Regions from separate parts of the Neorhizobium tunisiense genome, predicted to be linked through region 3. Evidence: riboswitches for the same ligand, from Rfam matches in the RefSeq annotation. Region 3 holds a riboswitch; each other region holds the start of a gene.
What was found. Region 3 has a riboswitch for cobalamin ahead of ABCW43_RS27780 (CbtB domain-containing protein). Riboswitches for the same ligand answer to the same signal wherever they lie in the genome.

Region 1 (7,186 bases), on a different contig from region 3:
ACGCTCGACGATCTCCTGAGCTCGGACGCCGAAGACTCCTTGGTTTTCGCGCTGGAAGCGGTCGGGCTAGACCCGGCGACCGTTTCGAAACTGACGATCAAAAATGCCCTGAAAAGCGATCTTTCCGATCCGAACAGCTATATTTACAAGCTGAAGGACGAACGCTTCCTCTCGCTCGCCAAGTTTTTCAACTTCGACACCAAAGGGGCCGTCACCCGGCAGGTGCTGCTCCAGTCCAATGCGGCGATCACCAACGTTGCCAAGGACTATATCCTGCGCCAAAGCCGGTTCATGGAAGGCGATGAACTCAAGGCGGCCAGGGAGAAAGCCCAGACCGAGGCGAAATATTATACCGACGCGATGCAGCGGATCGGCAGCCGCGACGAACTGCTCGCCGACCGCAAGGCGCTCGACATCCTGCTGATGTCCAAGGGAATAGACCCTTCGACGGTCACCGATGACTTCCTGAAGCAGGCCTTCAATTCGGATCCCGCCGATCCCAAGAGCTTCGTGAATACCCAGACGGACAAGCGGTTTGCGCAGATCGTCGGTACCTTCAATTTCGATTCCAACGGCGAGATCGACCGCAGCTCGGCAGGCGAGGCCCAGAACGGCGGCGAGGTCGTGGCGACCCAGGATCTTTACGTCCGCCAGATGCTCGAAACCCAGCAGGGCGAGGAAAACCCCGGTGTCCGGTTGGCGCTGTATTTCGAGCGCATGTCCGACAGCATCACCGACCCTTACGTGATCCTCGGCGACGAGGCGCTGATGGAATTCTTCCGCGTCACCTTCAGCCTGCCCGCCGAAATCGGCAACATGGATGTCGACCAGCAGGCCAAGATAGTGGAGAAAAAGCTGAACCTCGAAGACCTCGCCGATCCCGAAAAGGTGAGGAAATTGGTGCAGCGTTTCACGATCATGTACGATCTGGAAAACAGCCCCGTTACGGCATCGCCGGCGAGCATTCTGAGCGGCGGCGGCTCGGCAGGCATCAGCCCGGATACTCTATGGGCATTGTCCCAGATCAGGATGAGCTGAGGGCGGGCGATCCCGTCAGGTGTCGTCGCTCTTGTCGGCCGTTTCGAAGCTCGGATCGGTATTCGATTCCAGCCAGTCGAGGTCTGCGCGCATCGCGTCGCGGCTTGCCTTTTCCATCCGCCGGTAGCGGGACAGCAGTTCCTGGCCGAATGCGGTCAGACCCGCACCCCCGCCGCTTTTCCCGCCATGGCGGGTAAAGATCGACGGCTCCTTGAACATCCGGTTGATTTCGTCGCCAAGCAGCCATGCCCGCCGGTAGGACATGCCGATCGAGGCGCCCGCCGCCCGGATCGAGCCGTGTTCAGCAATCAGTTCCAGGAGCTGCGCCTTGCCCGGACCAAGCCGCACGCCGTTGTCGAGGTCGATCCGGATCGTGGTCTTCGACGGTTGGCTCATGGAATGGCCACCACCTTGCCGGGGTTCATGATGCCGGCCGGATCGAACGCCAGCTTGATGCGCCGCATCAGGTCCATCTCGATCGGCGAGCGGATATGGGCGAGTTCGTCGCGCTTCAACTGGCCGATGCCGTGTTCGGCCGAAATCGAACCGCCGGCGGCGAGCACGATGCCGTGGACGATCGCGTTGATTTCCCGCCAGCGGCCGATGAAGGCCGCCTTGTCGGCGGCCATGTCGGCGCTGAGAGGCTGCGAGATGTTGTAGTGGATGTTGCCGTCGCCAAGATGGCCGAAGGCGCACACCCGGGCGCCCGGCATGGCCGCCAGCACCGCCTGCTCGGCTTCTGCCATGAAGCTCGGGATTTTCGAGACGGGCACCGACACGTCGTGCTTGATCGAACCGCCCTCCGGTTTCTGGGCGTCCGACATGCTTTCGCGCATATGCCAGAGCGCCTTCTGCTGGGCGACGGAGGAGGCGATCACGGCGTCACGGATGAGGCCCGCCTCAAAGCCCTGTTCGAGCAGCGATTGCACCATGGACTCGGCTGTCTCGGCGGAATCCGAGGTCGAAATGTCGATCAGCGCGTACCACGGATGCGGCTCGGAGAGCGGATCGCGCACGCCCTCGATATGCCGGGTCACGAATTCGATGCCGATGCGCGGCATCAGCTCGAAACCGGTCAGCGCCGTGCCGCAGAGGTTCGAGGCCTGCTCGAAGAGTTTTAGCGCATCCGCCGGCGAGTTGAGGCCTGCAAGTGCGACCTGATGCCCGACCGGTTGGGGGAAAAGTTTCAGCACCGCGCCGGTGATGATGCCGAGCGTGCCTTCCGCGCCGATGAACAGGTCGCGCAGGTCGTAGCCGGTATTGTCCTTCTTGAGCCGGCGCAGGCCGTTCCAGATCTCGCCGGTCGGCAGCACCACTTCGAGCCCGAGGCAGAGCTGGCGGGTATTGCCGTAGGCGAGTACCGCTGTGCCGCCGGCATTGGTGGAGAGGTTGCCTCCGATGCGGCAGGACCCTTCGGAGCCAAGCGACAGCGGAAACAGCCGATCGACGGCTTCCGCCGCCTTCTGCACGTCCGCAAGGATGGCGCCGGCATCGGCGACCAGCACGTTTGCGACCGGATCGACGTCTCGGATGCGGTTCATCCGTTCGAGCGAGACGATCAGGTCGCTGCCACCGGCGCGTGGCGTCTGCCCCCCGACGAGGCCGGTATTGCCGGTTTGCGGCACGATCGGTGTGCCGGTTTCGCTCGCAAGTTTCAGGATCGCTGACACTTCCTCGACCGAGCCGGGCTTCAGGAGCATCGGCGAAGAACCCTTGTAGAGCCCACGGCCCTCGACGAGATGCGGCGCAAGATCGCTGGCATCGCGCAGCACGTGATTTTCGCCGACGATCGCGGCGAAGCGGTCGAGAAGTTCTGGTTGCGGCCCGGAAATGTCCATCAGCGTCTCCTCCTCTTTTGCCCCCGGCTTATTCCCGCGGGGCGGCCGCCCTCGCCAGCCGGTCGTTGATCGCCTCGCCGAGCCCGTGGTCGGGAATGGGCGTGACGGCGATGCTGGCGGCGCCGGTGGCGTCGGCGCGTTTCAGGTAATCGAACAGGTTTGCCGCCGCCTGCGCAAGGTCGCCGGACGGGCTCAGGTCAAAAACCGCTGCGGCGAGCTCCATTCCCTTTACCGGGGCCGAACCGAGCCGGATCAATGCTTCGCCCGCCTCGACATGGTCGGCGTTGAGCCTGACCGCAGCACCCGGCGCATAATGAGAGGCCAGCATGCCGGGAGCCTCGATGATCGCCGCCGGTCCCTCCAGCCGGATCACCGCAAGACCGGTCACCTTCTCGATCTCTTCCGCGGCTACCCCGCCCGGCCGCAGCAGCCTGATCACACCATCCTCGACGCGAACGATGGTCGATTCCACGCCGACCGGAGCCGCACCGCCGTCGATGATCAACGGCAGCTTGTCGCCCAGGTCGTCGGCGACGTGGGCCGCGCTGGTCGGGCTCACCTTGCCGGACGTATTGGCGCTGGGGGCCGCGAGCGGCTTGCCGAAGGCGCGGATGAGTTCGGAAGCGAAGCCCTTGGGAAGCCGGATGCCGACCGTATCGAGCCCGGCCGTCGCCAGCGCATGAATGCCGCTTTCCGGTCTCAGGGGAAGGATCAGGGTGAGGGGACCCGGCCAGAAGGCTCCGGCAAGCCTGCGCGAGATCGGATCGAAGACGGCATAGCGCTCGGCCATGTCGAGATCCGACATATGGCAGATCAGCGGGTTGAAGCGCGGCCGGCCCTTGGTCTCGTAAATGCGGGTGATCGCGGTGGGATTGGTGGCGTCGGCCGCAAGTCCGTAGACGGTCTCGGTCGGGATCGCCACGGGAAGTCCATCCGCAAGGACGGTGCAGGCTTGGGCAAGCGCGCCGTCATGATCCCGGGTGATGTCGATGATTTGAGCCGTCATATCCGCTCGTCAATAACGCGGCCCGGGGCGTCTTCAAAGCTTTTTGATGATCTCGCGAAGCATTTCGTTGGACGTGCCGAGCATCAGGACGTTCTTGATGGCTTCCATCGGATCGTTGGTCTGGAACAAAAGGCCGTTCTTGCGGATCGTGCGGTTGATCTGCAGCGGCTGGCCTGCCTCGCGTTCGACAGCGACGGCAAAATACATGCGTGAGTAGGCCGGGCTGATATGCTCGAAGAAGGTTTCTTCCTCGCCGATCTTGGAGAAGAAGTTGGCGATATAGAACGACCAGCTCACCGGGACGCCGCGCGGAAGAAACGTTCTTGCCGCCGTGACGTGGCAATAGCCCAGATGCGGCCGCTCATCGAGCGTGTGGTGAAAGATGATCTTCGGAAACTTGATCGAGCGGTGGAAGGAGTTGATCCGGTTGTGGCTCGTTTCCCCGGCGGCCTCGAGCCTTTTGCCCGTGCGCTCGGCGACTTCGCTATGGGTGAGATAGCGACGCTCTTCCGGCAGCCAGATCGGATTGTAGCGGGCGATGCGCCCTGTCCGGAGGAATTCGGAATGGGAGGCAGTCTTTACCACCACCGGCGCCGGAGGCGTTGGTGGCGGGGCTTTGTAATAACGGATCTTTCCCTTGGCCTGCACGATGGCATCGCTCCCATTCGAGCCGGGATTTTATGGCTTATCCCTTAATGACAGGTTTCGCTTTCGCGGGGCTGGAGTGTTGCATTCTGGGCCGTTTCGCCGCTGTCGCCAACACGGTTGCCGATGTCGCAATGTCGCCTATGCGACACGCTCGCTCGATGATTATATCCGCCTCGATCTTGAGGTGCCGCCTGACTAGGGAAGGCGGAGAATTGGGAAGCCGGCAGGGGGCTTTAGAAACCCTAATCCGGCGCTGCCCCCGCAACGGTGGTGGAGCAACAAGGCACGGCATGAGCCACTGGGAAAGAGCCGCAAGGGCCGCCCGGGAAGGCGCCGAGCCTGTCCCCCAAGGGACAAGCTCCTCAGCCCGGAAACCAGCCTCGGGACAAAAATGAAGACCGGACGCGGCGGGCGTTCGGGACAGGGTGTTGCGCGGGCTTTAGGGCCGGCCGGCATTTCCATGTCCTTCCGCTGTCCACATTGACGAGGAAGATGATATGGAAATTCGCAATCAGGCCCTGCGGCAGCTCAAGAACCGCCGCGAAGGCTTCAGCCTCGAACAGCCCTTCTATACCGATCCCGCCTATTTCAAGCTCGATCTGGACATGATCTGGTATCGCGACTGGCTGTTCGTCGGACATGATTGCGAGCTGCCCAAGGCCGGAGCCTATTTCACCCTGCAGATCGGCGATTACCCGGTCGTCGTCGTGCGTGGCCGCGACAACCAGATCCGGGCACTCCACAATACCTGCCGCCACCGCGGTAGCCGCGTCTGCACCAAGGAGCACGGCTCGGCGGTGCGGCTCGTCTGTCCCTACCATCAATGGACCTACGAGCTGGACGGCTCGCTTCTGGTCGGCCGCCAGATGGGGCAGGATTTCGACAAGGCCCAGTTCAGCATGAAGAAGGTCCATTGCGAGAGCGTCGCCGGCTATATCTTCATCTGCCTTGCCAACGAAGCCCCGGATTTCGCCCCGGTTCGCGCAGCGATCGAACCCTATATGGCCCCGCACCGCCTGTCTGAAGCCAAGGTCGCGCACCAGTCGACGATCATCGAGAAGGGCAACTGGAAGCTCGTCTGGGAAAACAACCGCGAATGTTACCATTGCGCCGCCAACCACCCGGAGCTCTGCCGCACCTATCCGGAATCGCCGACCGCGACCGGCGTCCAGGGCGCCAAGGACGATCCGGTCATCGCCGCCCATTGGCAGCGCTGCGAGGAGGCCGGTCTGCCGAGCGAGTTCCGCATGGACGAGACCGGCCAGTTCCGCGTCGCGCGCATGCCGCTGATCGAGGATGCCGAGAGCTATACGATGACCGGCCGCAACGCCGTGCAGCGCCAACTCTCCGACGACGTGACGATCAATTCGATCGGCACCATGCTGCTCTTCCATTATCCGAGCAGCTGGAACCACATTCTCGGCGACCACGCGATCTCGTTCCGCGTCACCCCGCTTGGGCCGGAGGAAACGGCGGTCACCACCAAATGGCTGGTTCACAAGGATGCGGTCGAGGGTGTCGACTACAATCTCGAAGAGCTGACGCATGTCTGGAACATGACCAACGACCAGGACCGCCAGATCGTCGAGGAAAATGCCTTCGGCATTCGCTCGCCGGCCTATGAGCCGGGTCCCTATTCGCCGCTCCACGAGGGCGGCGTCATGCAGTTCGTCGAATGGTATTCGAACTTCATGGTCAACCGGCTGCAGGGCGACCAGGCGCAACTCTCGATCGTCGCCTGATCGCCAAGTCGTGATCGGCACCGGGCTGCCCTGCCAGGAACGGAATCTGAGATCCGGCGTTGTTTTCTGATTGAAAATCAGAATGAGGAAACGCTCAAGATGAATGCTCTTCGTTTGCGCCTGACCGCCGCGGCGGTTGCCGTTGCGACGATTTTCGCCGGTGTCGTCCCTGTACAGGCCATTCAGATGCCGGCTGCCCCGTCAGGCATTTCGGCCGCCGGCGATATCACCAATGTCCAGTATCGTCGCGACTTCCGGCGTGACCGCTATGGCTGGTATCGCGGCCATCGCGGTTATCGCGATCGCCGGCCCGGCTACCGTTATTACAACGGGTTCTGGTTCCCGCTCGCCGCCTTCGGTGCCGGTGCCATCATCGGTGGTGCCATACAGGCAGACCGCGGCGGTTATTCGAGCCGTCACGTCGCCTGGTGTGAAAGCCGCTATCGCAGCTACCGGGCCTGGGACGATACCTATGCGCCGCGCGCCGGCGTGCGGGCACGCTGCATCTCGCCTTACAGGTAAGCAGGCATTGGTCATCTCGACGCCAAGCCCGGTCGCGGATATGCCGCGACCGGGCTTGCTGCGTGGCGGGGCACGTTAATTGCGCATTCAGGATGAACTTCCTAAGGTTGCGGCGAAACTGAAAATACGCTGCATATTGAAATATTGCCTGGCAAAATTGAAACATGGACAAGGGATCTGGGGACTTAACATGACTCTTTTGAAGAACATCGCGGTTGCGGGCATCTCCGTTGCCGTTCTCGCCGGCTCTCTGATGCCGGCTCAGGCGATGCCGCTGCCGTCCGCTCCGGCCGCCGGCGTCGAAACGGACGCCAATACCGGCGTCACCCTCGTGCAGTACCGCCGCCATGGCGGCGGCTGGTATCGTGGGCATCGCGGTTATCGCGACTACC
Region 2 (7,186 bases), on a different contig from region 3:
GAAACCGGCTTTCCTGAAGGCCTGCCTGAAGGCGGTGGAGGAGCTTGCTGCCGATACGGCGGATGGTGGCCCCGGTGTCATCATCGGATTTCCCCGCCAGGGCGAGGAAGGCCGGCACAACTCGATCGCCGTGCTCGACGGTGGCAGGGTGATCGCCGTGCGCGACAAGATCGACCTGCCGAACTATGGCGAGTTCGATGAGAAGCGCGTCTTTATCGCCGGCGAGATGCCCGGACCGGTGAATTTTCGCGGCGTCCGGCTCGGCATCCCGATCTGCGAGGATATCTGGGGCGATCTCGGCGTCTGCGAGACGCTGTCGGAAAGCGGTGCGGAAATCCTGCTCGTGCCGAACGGCTCGCCCTACTATCGCGGCAAGGTGGATATCCGCCACCAGGTCGTGCTGAAACAGGTGATCGAGACCGGCCTGCCGATGATCTACGCGGCCCAGCTCGGCGGCCAGGACGAACTGGTCTTCGACGGCGCCAGCTTCGCCTTCAATGTGGACAAGTCGCTCGCCTTCCAGATGAGCCAGTTCGAGCCGGCCGTTGCCGTCACCGAGTGGAGACGAATTGGCGAGACCTGGCATTGTGCACGCGGCCCGATGGCGCGCATTCCGGAAAAGGAGGAGGCGGATTACCGCGCCTGCCTGCTCGGCTTCCGCGATTACGTCAACAAGAACGGTTTCAAGTCGGTCGTGCTCGGCCTGTCCGGCGGTATCGACAGCGCCATCTGCGCGGCGATCGCCGTCGATGCGCTCGGCGAGGAGAGGGTGCGCACCGTGATGCTGCCCTATCGCTATACATCCGAGGATTCGCTGAAGGACGCGGCCGATTGCGCCAGGGCGCTCGGCTGCCGTTACGATATCGTCCAGATCGCCGAGCCGGTGGATGGTTTTTCGTCGGCGCTGGCCGAGCTGTTCGAGGGAACCGAGGAGGGCATCACCGAGGAGAACCTCCAGAGCCGCGCGCGCGGCACGATCCTGATGGCGATCTCCAACAAGTTCGGCTCGATGGTGGTGACGACCGGCAACAAGTCGGAAATGTCGGTCGGTTACGCGACCCTCTACGGCGACATGAACGGCGGCTTCAATCCGATCAAGGACCTCTACAAGATGCAGGTCTATGCGCTGGCCGCCTGGCGCAACCAACACCTGCCGCCGACGGCTCTCGGCCCGAGCGGCGAGGTGATCCCGAAGAACATCATCTCAAAGGCGCCATCCGCGGAACTGAGGCCCAACCAGACCGACCAGGACTCGCTGCCGCCCTATCCGGTGCTCGACGACATTCTCGAGTGCCTCGTCGAGTTGGAGATGGGCACCGAGGAGATTATCGCCCGCGGCCACGACATCGCGACCGTTCACCGCATCGAGCACCTTCTCTATCTCGCCGAATACAAGCGGCGCCAATCGGCGCCGGGCGTCAAAATCACCAAGAAGAATTTCGGCCGCGACCGGCGTTACCCGATCACCAACCGTTTCCGCGATCGGTAGGAGAGGGATCATGGCCCCGCGCAGATCGAGGCGCCCAACTGGTCACCCGCAGCAGTGAATTCGCCTAGGTGCGCTATTTCGCCGTCGCATGAGCGTCTTGCGCCGGGGATTGGGTAAGGGCATAACCGATCCTGTCAGGTGCCGGCCAAAAGCCGGAGAATCGGGAATCCGGGGTGGATCCGGAACGTGCCCAACGCTGTGAGGTGGACGCCCGGCCGCAGGAATTTAGCCACTGGGAAACCGGGAAGGCTGCGGCGGGAAGCGGACGAAGCCAAGTCAGAAGACCGGCCTGACACGATAGACCGAACCCGCGCGGACGGCGGAAAGGTTTCGGACCTCTCCTTGCTTTCGAAAGGTTGGGGAGCGACGGCATTGTTGGGGATAAACGATGCGACCTGACCCTTTCGCGCATGCCTTGCTGCCTGCCGGTGAATTTTCGAAGGCCGATCGTGCGGCCGTCTACAAGGCGATCGAGACGCGACGCGACGTGCGCGACCAGTTCCTGCCCGATCCGTTGCCGGACGACTTGGTAAAGCGGCTGCTTGGCGCCGCGCATGCAGCCCCCTCGGTCGGTTTCATGCAACCGTGGAATTTCATCCTCATCCGAGACCAGGCGGTGCGGGAGGCAGCGTGGGCCGCCTTTTCGCGCGCCAATGACGAAGCGGAGGCAATGTTTGCGGAGGAAAGCCGTGATTTGTACCGCAGCCTCAAGCTCGAAGGCATCCGCAAGGCACCGCTGTCGATCTGCGTCACCTGTGATCCGGATCGCGCAGGCCCGGTCGTGCTCGGCCGCACCCACAATCCGCGCATGGACGCCTATTCGACCGTCTGCGCCGTGCAGAACCTCTGGCTTGCTGCCAGGGCCGAAGGCGTCGGCGTCGGCTGGGTCAGCATTTTTCGCGACGAGGACGTGCGCGGGCTGCTGGGCATTCCCGACCGCATCGAGATCGTCGCCTGGCTCTGCCTCGGTTATGTCGACCGGCTCTATGGCGAGCCGGAGCTGGCGCTCAAGGGCTGGCGCCAGCGCCTGACCCTGGACGAACTGATCTTTGAGGACCGATGGGAAAACCGCTGACTATTGCTGCGGCTGCGGTCCTGCCGATTGCGGATTGCTGAGATCGATACTCTCATCGGGCAGGAAGGTCGGCCCGACGGTGCGCACCTTCTTGTTCGGATCGTAGGCTCGCTCCGGTGGCGGTGTGAGCACTGGCCGCTGGACTGCGGCCTGCGGCGGATGCGTCTGCAATTTGGTGATCCCGGAATAGGGCTCCTCCTGCCTGGGCAGCTCGATCCCCGGCACCTTTCGGCGGTCGTCGACGACAGGCGGCAGAGGCTCGAAAGAGGGGATGCAGCGCTGTTCGCGAATGGCGGCGAGAATGGCATTGCGCTCTTCCGAGGGCAGGATCATCTGCCGCGAACTGTTCCGTTCCGCTGCCAGCGCGTCGCGGCTCTGCTCCATTCTGTCCAGCGCATCCCGCATCTGGCCGCAGACCTCGGCATTCGGGCCGCCCAGAACCACGACGCTGCCGTTGCCGCAGCCGGCGCGGCGCATGTCGATCCTGAGCTCCCGGATATCGGCATTGTATTCGCCGAGTTGCTGGGCATAGCTGCGCGCCACGGAGGTGCTGCCGATGATCTGCGGGCTGTTTCCAAGTTTCCGGTAGAGTGCCGCACAAACGGCGGGGTCCCCCGCAAGCGCTGCGGCCGGCAGAAAAAACAGAGGTATGGTCAGCAGGCCGCGAAGCGGTATCGGCAATTCCGGCATCCTCTCCAGAGTGGAGATGGCATCATGGAACGTTCCGGTTGACAATCTCATAAAGTCGCCGGCATCGCCCTCAAAAATCGGGGCAATACCCGGCGCAGGTCATTTCTGCAGCAGGGAGTTCGAGCCCTGTTCAGGGCTCAAACCGCTGTGCGGGTGAATCTGCAATTTAAGATTGAAATTGCAGATTTGGCTGCGATGCTTCGACAACCGCCAGCGCCGCCATGTTCACGACGCCGCGCGACGTGACCGAGGACGACAGGATATGCGCCGGCTGGGCCGCTCCCAGAAGAATGGGGCCGACATGCAAGGCGTCCGTCAGGTTGCGCACGAGGCCGAGCGAGATGTTTGCCGCGTCGAGGTTCGGGAAAACCAGCAGGTTGGCCTCGCCGGTCAGCGAACTGTTCGGCATGGCCCGCTTGCGCAGCGTTTCCGACAGGGCAGAACCGCCCTGCATTTCGCCGTCCACTTCAAGCTCCGGTGCCCGCTGGCGCACCAGCTTCAGGGCGGTCCGCATCTTCTGGGCGCTTTCCGAATCGCGCGAGCCGAAATTCGAATGGCAGATCAGCGCCGCCTTCGGGGTGATGCCGAAGCGGCGGATTTCCTCGGCCGCCAGAACCGTGATCTCGGCGATTTCCTGCGCGGACGGGTTGTAGTTGACGAAGGTGTCGGTGAAGAACATCGCACCACGCTGGGAGATGACCAGGCTGAGGCCCGAGAAGGCGCAGACGTCCGGCCGCTTGCCGATGATCTGGTTCACGTCGCTGAGATGCTTGTCGTAACGGCCTTCGACGCCGCAGATCAGCGCGTCCGCATCGCCGCGCTTGACCGCGAGCGCGCCGATCACCGTGTTGTTGGTGCGCACGATGGTGCGCGCCGCTTCCGGATTGATGCCTTCGCGGCCGACCAGGGCGAAATATTCGTCGACATAGTCGCGATAGCGCGGATCGTCTTCCGGGTTGACCACGGCGAAATCGACATTCGGGCGGATGCGGATGCCGAAACGGGCAAGCCGTGCCTCGATGACGGAAGGACGACCGATCAGGATCGGGGTCGCCGTCTTTTCCTCGAGCAGAACCTGGGCGGCGCGCAAGACGCGCTCGTCCTCGCCCTCGGCGAAGATCACCCGGTTCTTTTCCGAAACCTTGGCGGCGCTGAAGATCGGCTTCATGACGAAACCGGAGCGCCACACGAAGCGGTTCAGCTGGTCGAGATAGGCCTCGAAATCCTGGATCGGCCGGGATGCGACGCCGGTCTCGGCAGCGGCTTTGGCAACCGCCGGGGCAATGCGCAGGATGAGGCGCGGATCGAAAGGCGAGGGGATGAGATAGTCGGCTCCGAAGATCGGAGTCTCGCCGGAATAGGCGCGCGCGGCAACGTCGGAGACTTCCTCGCGGGCAAGCGCTGCGATCGCCTTGACCGCTGCCATCTTCATCTCCTCGTTGATCGTCCGGGCGCCGCAATCGAGCGCACCGCGGAAGATGTAGGGGAAGCACAGCACGTTGTTGACCTGGTTCGGGAAGTCCGAACGGCCGGTGCAGATCATCGCGTCGGGGCGGGCGGCGCGGGCGAGCTCCGGCATGATTTCCGGCGTCGGATTGGCAAGCGCCATGATCAGCGGCTTTTCGGCCATCTGCGCCAGGAGTTCGGGCTTTAGCACGCCCGCGGCGGAGAGGCCGAGAAACACGTCGGCACCGCCGATGCTGTCGGCAAGGACGCGCTTGTCGGATTTCTGGGTGTAGATTTCCTTCCACTCGTCCATCAGCGTATTGCGCCCGTCATAGACAAGGCCTTCGATGTCGTGGACCCAGATATTCTCCTTTTTCGCGCCGAGCGAAACGAGGAGATGCAGGCAGGCCAGCGCCGCGGCACCCGCGCCCGACGTCACGATCTTCACGTCGGCGATGTTCTTGCCCGCCAGTTCCAACCCGTTCAGGATCGCGGCAGCGACGATGATGGCGGTGCCGTGCTGGTCGTCGTGGAAGACCGGGATGTTCATCTTTTCGCGCAGCCGGCGCTCGACCTCGAAACATTCCGGCGACTTGATGTCTTCGAGGTTGATACCGCCGAAGGTCGGCTCGAGCGCCGAGACGGTCGAGACCATCGCCTCGATGCCGGGCGCGTCGATCTCGATGTCGAAGACGTCGATGCCGGCGAATTTCTTGAAGAGGACGGCCTTGCCTTCCATGACCGGCTTTGAAGCCAGCGGGCCGATATTGCCGAGCCCAAGCACGGCCGAACCGTTCGAGACGACGGCGACGAGGTTGGCGCGGGCGGTATAGTCCGCAGCCATATCCGGGTTATCGCGGATCGCCAGACATGGGGCTGCAACGCCCGGAGAATAGGCAAGCGCCAGGTCGCGCTGGTTGCCGAGCGGCTTGGTCGCCTGGATCTCCAGCTTGCCAGGCCGCGGGTAGCGGTGGAAGAACAGCGCCTGCTCGTCGAGATCGCCGCTGACCGGCATGGTCGGCGCCTTCGGTTTGTCCTGCGCGTTCATGTTTCCTCCTGGCTTGCTTGTTCTGTCTTTGAGGGGTCGAAAGGAGAGACCTCTCCTTACATCAATCGATCGGCAGCGACAGCAGCTAATTTGGGGTGATGGCGGAAATTGGAACATGGCCGATCGGAACGCCGGGGCCGGCTTTTCCCCGCCCTGTCATCATCCTGAAACACGAGTCTGGTTTTGAAGCCACCAGAAGCGGCAGCGAAAGGACGACTTCGTGACCGGTGAGATGGATACAAGGCATTTCAGAACGCTCTTCATTTCGGACGTTCATCTGGGCTCCAAGGCGGCCCGAACAGACTTCCTCCTGGATTTCCTGCGTTGTCACGAAGCGGATACCATCTTCCTGGTCGGCGACATCGTCGACGGCTGGCGGCTGAAGCGCAACTGGTACTGGCCGCAGGGCTGCAACGACGTGGTCCAGAAGCTGCTGCGCAAGGCGCGCAAGGGCACCCGCATCGTCTACATCCCCGGCAACCACGACGAATTCCTGCGCTCCTTCCCGGGCACCCATTTCGGCGGCATCGAAGTCGCGGAGCGCGAAATCTACGAAATGGCCGACGGCAAGAAATACCTGGTCCTGCATGGCGACGAATTCGACGTCGTGGTCCGCAACGCCCGCCTGCTCGCCTATCTCGGCGACTGGGCCTATGACGCGGCCATCGTCATCAATATCGGCCTTGCCGCCATCCGCCGACGCCTCGGCATGCCCTACTGGTCGTTCTCGGCCTGGGCCAAGCTGCAGGTCAAACACGCCGTGAATTTCATCGGCGAGTTCCAGCGGGTCGTCGCCGACGAAGCCCGCCGCAACAATGTCGATGGCGTCATCTGCGGCCATATCCATCACGCCGTCATGGAAGACATCGACGGCATCCACTACGTCAATACCGGCGACTGGGTGGAAAGCTGTACGGCGATCGCCGAGAACTTCGACGGCACTCTGGAGATGATCTCGTGGCAGAACATCGCCGCCACGGCCGAGATCAAGGCCTTGCCGGCGCCACAATCCATCGAGGACATGCGGGCCGCCTGAGTGGCCTGCGACAGATGGACAGGCCGGTCAGAGGGCTACATCTTGCCATAGGCAGGCACAAGGGTGTGTGTTAGGTAAGCTGAAACTTCAGCAACCCACCCGTGAAATCGTGATTCCCTTAAATACGGCGCAGACAGCGCCCCGGTTCTTCCAGTTGCGCTGTGCGATCGCCTATGGGGCGCCGCTCGGGGTGAATGGCGTGATTCTGCCCTATCTGCCCGTCTGGCTCGACGGGCTTGCCTTTACCGAGTTTGAAATCGGCATCGTGCTCGCTTCGCAGCTTTTCCTGCGCGTGGTGGCAGCCCCTGTTGCCGGCCTGCTTGCTGACCGCATGACGGAACGCACCCTGATGCTCGCCTGGTCCGGCGCGCTGTCGTTGTTGACGGCATTCGCCATGTTCTT
Region 3 (7,186 bases):
CAGCTTGGCCAGCCGGTCGCGGCGGCGGCGATCGAGCCCGTCGGCCTGGGCATATTCGTCGACCAGCAGTTCCAGCTTCTTCTGTTCGTCTGAAAGGCCCGCGCCGGTCAGGACCGGCGGCAAATGGCCGATGGTGACGGCGGCAATCCGCCGCTTGGCGACAGCCGCCTCGCCCGGATTGGAGACGATGAACGGATAGACGATCGGCAGGCTGCCGGTAACGATCTCCGGGAAACAACCCTGTGAGAGAGCCACCGTCTTGCCGGGCAGCCACTCAAGCGTCCCATGCGCGCCGACATGAATGATGGCATGCGCGCCGAGCGTTTCGCGCATCCATTGGCCGAAGGCGAGCAGCGCGTGGCGCGGGGGCAGGTCGGGACTGTGGTAATCGGCGCGGCGATCGGCATTGCGGCCGCGATCGGGTGCGAGCGCGACGGTGATGTTACCGAAGGTCGCGGCGCGGAAACGGAAAGCGGCGTCTTCGAGGTCTTCATCCAGCTCGGCTGCGCCCCAAGCCGCTTCTGTTGCGGCCACGGAGCCGTAGCCGGCGAGCGCATGGGTAGCGGATTTGACACTCAGGCGATCAAGAAGGTCACGCGGGGTTTCGGGGATATCCGAAACATTGTAGCCGGCTACCGATAATTCGCGCAGCATCCCGAGCACGCTCTGTGGCACGTCCAGGCCGACGGCATATCCGGTGCGCCCCGGCGCACTCGGATAGTCCGGCATCAGGACGACGATCTTGCGCTGGGCGCGAGGTGCCGTCTTCAGCCGCAGGAAAGCGGCGATACGATCGGCGACCTGTTCGACCCGGTCCGGTTCCGGCTGGTTGACGAGGTTGGCGGAGCTCTCGCCCGCCTTGAAGGAGATCGCACCGGCCAATATGCGCCCGTCAAGCTCCGGCAGGACGACATGCATGGCGAGGTCGGCGGGGTTGAGGCCGCGCCGGCCTTCCGCCCAGCCTTCGCGCCGCGTGGTGGCGACGACGATCTGGAATACCGGCACGCCGGTGCGGTCGAAGATTGTTTCGCCGTTCCCGTCGGTGCCACTGGCAAAGGCGGTGGTGGAGAGGATGGCGGCGGGCTTGAGGTCCGAAATCGCGCGTTCGGCGAAGGCGATAGCATCCGCATCCTTCAGACCGCTGACGAAGATCGGCATCGGCGCAAAGCCGCGTTTCTGCAGCGCTTCGAACAGTGCATCGATCGGTGCGGCGTCATTGGCAAGCAGCATCGAGCGGTAGAACAGGATCGGCAGGCGCGGTGCATCCGGCGCAAGGCCGGCAAGAAGGTCATCGGTCTCGACGATGCCCATTCCCGGCTTGTGGTAACCGGCCTTCGGCATGAGTGCTGCCTGTGGCAGAGGTTCCGTTCTACCCTCGGCCAGGGCCGTCAGCAATTTTGCGAGGAGCCGCATATTGTCCGGCCCGCCTTCGCGGAAGCAGGACAGGATGCCGGCGAGCTGGTTTTCCGAGACCGTGGAGGCCGCGGCGAGCCGCTCGTCGCGGATGCTGCATTCGCCGGGCAGGAGGGCGAGCGCGATCTTTTTGGCGCGCGCCATTCGGGAAAGCTCCTCGACGCCGTAGGCCCAGCGGTCATAGCCGCCGAGGATGCGTACGAGGATGACTTTGGCATGCGCCGCCGTCTTTTCGATCCACAGGTCCACCGACATGGGGTGGCGGAGATCGGAGAGGTTGGTGAGGCGGAGAGTTGGAGGAATGGGGGGATTAAGCTTGCCCGAGTTGTGTTCGGTGGGGGTATCGCTCCCGCCGCTTGCAGACTTATTCCACACCGCCGCAATGCCGTTCAGGTCGCTGCCGGAAAAGGACAGCACCACTACATCGGCCGGCGACTGGTTGAGGTCGACCGGTTCGATGAGGTCGTCAAGCGACGACGATGTGGTGGCGAGTATGTGCATCCTTCCCTCGGGGCCTTCTTATGCGGCCAGCATCCTTTCGATCGCTGCGCGGTCGATGCCTTTTTCGCCGATCACGACCAGGCGGCTTGTCCGCGCTTCGCCGGGTGCCCAGGCGCGGTCGAAATAATGGTTCACGCGCGATCCTACTGCCTGAACCTGCAGGCGCATCGGCTTGTTCGCGACTTCCACGAAGCCTTTTATGCGCAGCACGTTCTCTGCTTCGGCCGTGGCGGAGATGCGGGTGGCGAGCTGTTCGGCATCGGTGACTGCGGCCAGATCGACGACGAAGCTGTCGAAATCGTCGTGATCGTGGTCCAGTTCGTCGTCGTGATGGGTCTTGCGGTTTTCGATGTCGTCCTCGACGGCGAGGCCAAGGCCGATCAGCACCGCCGGATCGATGGCGCCATTGGCGGCCGAGACGATTTTGACGGCGCGCGGCAGATGTGCGGACACGCGATCCCTGGCGGTCGCGAGGCCGGCGGCATCGAGAAGGTCGCTCTTGGTGAGCACGATCATGTCGGCGCAGGCCACCTGGTCCTCGAACACTTCCTCGACCGGATCGTCATGGTCGATCGAGCCGTCCGCGTCGCGCTGGGCTTCGAGCGCCTCATGATCGTCTGCGACACGGCCTTCGGCGAGCGCGAGCCCGTCCACCACCGCGATGACGCCATCAACCGTCACACGTGCCTTCACGTCCGGCCACTGGAACGCCTGGACGAGCGGCTTCGGCAGCGCGAGGCCGGAGGTCTCGATGAGGATGTGATCGACGCGGGGCTCCATGGCCAGGATCCGGTCGATCGCCGGCACGAAATCATCGGCCACGGTGCAGCAGATGCAGCCATTCGCAAGCTCGATGATGTTGTCTTCCGGGCAGCTTTCGATGCCGCAGCCCTTGAGCACGTCGCCGTCGATGCCGACATCGCCGAATTCGTTGACGATGATCGCAAGCCGCTTGCCCTTGAGGTTTTCAATCAGGTTGCGGATCAGCGTGGTCTTGCCGGCTCCCAGAAACCCGGTAACGACGGTGCAGGGAACGCGGTCGAACGAAACGCTCATGATGGCATGTCCTCGTGATGATCAAAGGGTGGGATGCGGGCCGTCATGCCCTTGCCGCGCAGGCAGGTGGGACGGCCGCGAAGGGGAAGGAAACCGCGCTCGTCCTCGGCCAGCATCATCGCGCCGGTGACGATATCCTCGACATTGTCGAGCGACAGATGGCCGAATACATAGGACCAGCCGCTCTTGTGGTTGAAGGCGGCGCTCGGGCTCTTTTCGCAATTGGCGAGGCAGGTGACCGGCTTGACGGCGAGCGGCTTGCCGCTTGCTGCCTCGCGTAGCGCCGCGATCAGCGCGATGCCCGGTCGGATTTCGCCGTCGGACGCGTCACGGCAATTGGTGCAGACGAAAATCGTCACATCTGCCGGGCGGGCGGTTGCCGGATCATCTGGTTGGTGGTCACTCATCGGTCAGCCGCGTTCCCGCCGGGGTCGAAAAAATCGGGGCGCGGAGCAGAAGGTCGAATTCCCTCTGCGGTGATCGAGAAACTTCCTCCGGAGCACCCCGCCCGGTGAAGCAAAATTAAACGGACGGCAGGTCTCCTGGCTCGCGGGTCGTCGCCATTTGCCTGCCTTCCCGGTTTCCCAGTGGCTTCTCGGCAATGGCTCGCCGCCTACAGTTGCGGGGGCAGCCGCGGCATTGATCCCTAGGAAAGGGGATCGCACCGCATTCTCTCTTAGCCCTCCCCGTTGCCGGAAAGGGACCATCTCCTTTCAAGTAAGCCCGGTCGCACACCCATGTCAATGCGTCGCAAAGGCGATTGCCGTGACGCCGAATTCGTCTATAGTGACTGAGCCTATGGTGCCCGGAAGGGTTTTAGAGGGAATGCGGTGCGACGGAATTCTGCCGTCCAACCCGCGGCTGCCCCCGCAACTGTAAGCGGAAAGTCTTCGACCAAAACGGCCGTTCGGCCGTCAAGCCACTGGGAAATCCGGCCAACGGGATCCTGGGAAGGCGGGAGAAGGCGTCCGATCCGCGAGCCAGGAGACCTGCCAGAGGCGGCAAAGAACGTGAACGGCCCTCGGGTGGAGGGCGAAAGGACGAGACCATGGTACCGAATTCTGCTGCAACCGCAGTCACCATTTCCGCTTCGAAGATCATTCCCCTCAGCATGACGGCCCTGCTCGGCCTGTTCATCGTCGGCTTTGTCGGCTTCTCGCATCTGGAAGTCGTCCACAATGCCGCGCATGACACGCGCCACTCGCTCGCCTTCCCCTGCCACTGAGGAGTTCTCCCAAATGTCGTTGTTTCGTAACATCGTCTTCACGGCGGTGATCGCCGGGCTTTTGTCCGGGCTGCTGCTCACCGTGATGCAGAGCTTCTCCACGGTACCGCTGATCCTGCAGGCGGAGGTGTTTGAAAATGCCGGCGGTGAGGTCGCTCACAGCCATAGCCATGACGCGGCGCCCGCAACGGCCGGTGCGGCGGCACCTGCTGCCGACCACCACCATGATGACGAAGCCTGGGCTCCGGCCGATGGCTTCGAGCGCTTCATCTATACGCTCGCCGCAGACATGCTGTCCGGCATCGGCTTCGCCCTCGTCCTGATCGCCGCTTCGGAAGCGTTCGGCGGCTTCAAGGGCTGGCGCGGTGGCTTGATGTTCGGCATTGCCGGCTTCCTCACCGTCATCCTGGCGCCGGGCCTCGGCCTGCCGCCGGAACTGCCCGGCATGCCGGCTGCTGAGCTCGGCCCGCGCCAGATCTGGTGGGTCTCGACGGCAGTCTGCACGGCAGTGGGTCTAGGCTTGCTCTTCTATACCCGCTCGGCCGTGTTCGCAGCGCTTGCGATCGTGCTTCTGATCGCCCCGCATCTCGTCGGCGCGCCGCTGCCGCCCAGCCATGAAACCGCCGTCCCGATGGATCTTTATGCCCGCTTCGTCAATGCGGTCTATGCCACCAACCTGGTGTTCTGGGCGGTGCTCGGTGCGTTGACCGGTGTGGTCCGCGAAAGATTCCGCGCTGGCGAGGAAGCTTCTGCCGGATCTCCGGCGAAGCTTGCTTCCCGGTGAAGGAGATCGACGAGGCGTCCGTCGCGCGTCATCGTGCCAAGATGGCGAACCGCAAGGCGGTTCAGGATGCGGAAGTGGCGGAGAAGACCCAGGAAAAGGGTCTTCTCATCGTCCATACCGGATCCGGCAAGGGCAAATCCACCGCCGCTTTCGGCCTGGCGCTGCGTATGCTCGGCAACAACCGCCGGGTCGGCGTGGTGCAGTTCATCAAGGGTGCCTGGTCGACGGGAGAGCAGCCGGCGCTTGCCGTCTTTGGCGACCGCGTTGTCTGGCACACGATGGGCGAGGGTTTCACTTGGGAGACCCAGGACCTGAAGCGGGATGTCGCCGCGGCGGAAAAGGCCTGGGAAAAGGCGCTCGAGCTGATGGCGGACGAGACAATCGGGCTCGTCATCCTTGACGAGCTCAACATCGCGCTCCGTTACGATTACCTGGATCTCGACAAGATCGTCGCCGCGTTGCAGGCGCGGCGGCCGGATCTGCATGTGGTCGTCACCGGCCGCAATGCCAAGCCGGCGCTGATCGAGGCGGCCGACATGGTCACCGAAATGACGCTGGTCAAGCATCACTTCAAGGCGGGCGTGAAGGCCCAGGCCGGCATCGAGTTTTAGAATATGACCGGGATCAAGCCAGCTCGGGCGCTGATGTTTCAGGGAACGGGCTCGGATGTGGGCAAGTCGCTGGTCGTGGCCGGGCTTGCCCGCGCCTACACGCTGCGCGGCCTCAAGATTATGCCGTTCAAGCCGCAGAACATGTCGAACAACGCCGCGGTCACCGCGGACGGCGGCGAAATCGGCCGGGCGCAGGCTTTGCAGGCGCGTGCCGCCGGCGCGCCGCTCAGCGTCCACATGAACCCGGTGCTCCTGAAGCCGCAGAGCGAGGTGGGTGCGCAGGTGGTGGTGCAAGGCAGGGTCGAAGGCAATGCCAAGGCAGCCGAATACCAGATGCTCAAGCCGAAACTGATGCCGCGGGTTCTGGAGAGTTTCGATATTCTCCGCAACCAGGCCGATCTCGTCCTGGTCGAAGGCGCCGGCAGTGCCTCGGAAATCAATCTGCGCCAGAACGACATCGCCAACATGGGGTTTGCGCGGGCCGCCGACGTGCCGGTGGTGCTGATCGGCGATATCGACCGGGGCGGGGTGATCGCCAGCCTTGCCGGCACCAGGCTGGTGCTCGATCCCGACGACGCGGCGATGATCCGGGGTTTTGTCGTCAACCGGTTTCGGGGCGACCCGGCTCTGTTTGCCGACGGCATGCGGATGATCGGGGATCTGACCGGCTGGCAGTCGATCGGGCTGTTGCCGCACTTTGCCGATGCGGCCCGGCTGCCGGCGGAAGATGCGCTTGGCCTCAATGCGCCTTCGGTGCGGAAGGCTGGCGCGAAGATCAAGATCGCGGTGCCGATCCTTCCGCACATCTCCAATTTCGACGATCTCGATCCGCTGGAGGCGGAGCCGGATGTCGATCTGATCCGGGTCCGGCCGGGACAGGCCATTCCCGGCGATTGCGATCTCGTGCTGCTGGTCGGTTCGAAGGCGACGATATCCGATCTGCGGGCGCTGAAGGCAGCCGGTTTCGACGTCGATATCGCGGCACATGTCCGCCGCGGCGGTCGGGTGCTCGGCCTCTGCGGCGGGTACCAGATGCTTGGAAAAACCATTTCCGATCCGGAAGGAACGGAAGGGCCGCCCGGTTTGATCGAAGGGCTAGGCCTGCTGGATGTCGAGACGGTTCTGGGGGGCGACAAGCGGCTCGAAGCCGTTTCGGGCGAAAGTTTCGACGGAATTTCGCTGTCCGGCTACGAGATGCATATCGGGCGAACCACCGGGGCCGACTGCGCGCGGCCGTTCTCAATCGTCGGCGGCAATCCGGACGGCGCGATATCCGCGGGTGGCCGGGTCTGGGGTACCTATCTTCACGGTCTGTTTTCCGACGACCGGCAGCGGACGGCCTGGCTGACGCGGCTCGGTGGTTCGGCATCAGGACTGGATTATGAAGCCGGCATCGACGCGGTGCTCGACCGGCTGGCCGCCCATATGGAAAAGCATCTCGATCTCGATGGGCTGCTCAAACTTGCCAGATGATCCACGCCAGAAGGCCGAAAAGGCCGATCAGCAGAGCGTCGGCGACGCGGGCGAGTTTCAGCGCGCGGCGAATGTCGTCGTAGTTGAGTTCGGAACGTCCGCCCTCGCCCATGAAACGCGCTT

Region 1: another riboswitch for cobalamin. It lies ahead of ABCW43_RS07205 (aromatic ring-hydroxylating oxygenase subunit alpha); the one in region 3 lies ahead of ABCW43_RS27780 (CbtB domain-containing protein).
Region 2: another riboswitch for cobalamin. It lies ahead of bluB (5,6-dimethylbenzimidazole synthase); the one in region 3 lies ahead of ABCW43_RS27780 (CbtB domain-containing protein).

Annotation. Positions count from the first base shown of each region.
Region 1 is NZ_JBDIUU010000001.1:1,349,675-1,356,860, reverse strand. Features, by position in the region: gene ABCW43_RS07230 (DUF1217 domain-containing protein) at 1-1,038, shown strand, start outside; gene ABCW43_RS07225 (winged helix-turn-helix domain-containing protein) at 1,054-1,434, opposite strand; gene ABCW43_RS07220 (FAD-binding oxidoreductase) at 1,431-2,876, opposite strand; gene ABCW43_RS07215 (L-threonylcarbamoyladenylate synthase) at 2,905-3,882, opposite strand; gene ABCW43_RS07210 (DUF6656 family protein) at 3,916-4,530, opposite strand; cobalamin riboswitch at 4,696-4,927, shown strand; gene ABCW43_RS07205 (aromatic ring-hydroxylating oxygenase subunit alpha) at 5,028-6,272, shown strand; gene ABCW43_RS07200 (BA14K family protein) at 6,372-6,794, shown strand; gene ABCW43_RS07195 (BA14K family protein) at 6,985-7,186, shown strand, end outside.
Region 2 is NZ_JBDIUU010000001.1:272,559-279,744, reverse strand. Features, by position in the region: gene ABCW43_RS01495 (NAD+ synthase) at 1-1,489, shown strand, start outside; cobalamin riboswitch at 1,609-1,796, shown strand; gene bluB (5,6-dimethylbenzimidazole synthase) at 1,878-2,564, shown strand; gene ABCW43_RS01485 (hypothetical protein) at 2,565-3,305, opposite strand; gene ABCW43_RS01480 (NADP-dependent malic enzyme) at 3,421-5,748, opposite strand; gene ABCW43_RS01475 (UDP-2,3-diacylglucosamine diphosphatase) at 5,981-6,784, shown strand; gene ABCW43_RS01470 (MFS transporter) at 6,894-7,186, shown strand, end outside.
Region 3 is NZ_JBDIUU010000012.1:162,642-169,827, forward strand. Features, by position in the region: gene cobN (cobaltochelatase subunit CobN) at 1-1,914, opposite strand, end outside; gene cobW (cobalamin biosynthesis protein CobW) at 1,933-2,970, opposite strand; gene ABCW43_RS27775 (DUF1636 family protein) at 2,967-3,377, opposite strand; cobalamin riboswitch at 3,486-3,693, opposite strand; cobalamin riboswitch at 3,753-3,981, shown strand; gene ABCW43_RS27780 (CbtB domain-containing protein) at 4,019-4,195, shown strand; gene ABCW43_RS27785 (CbtA family protein) at 4,209-4,979, shown strand; gene cobO (cob(I)yrinic acid a,c-diamide adenosyltransferase) at 4,976-5,590, shown strand; gene ABCW43_RS27795 (cobyric acid synthase) at 5,594-7,063, shown strand; gene cbiB (adenosylcobinamide-phosphate synthase CbiB) at 7,047-7,186, opposite strand, start outside.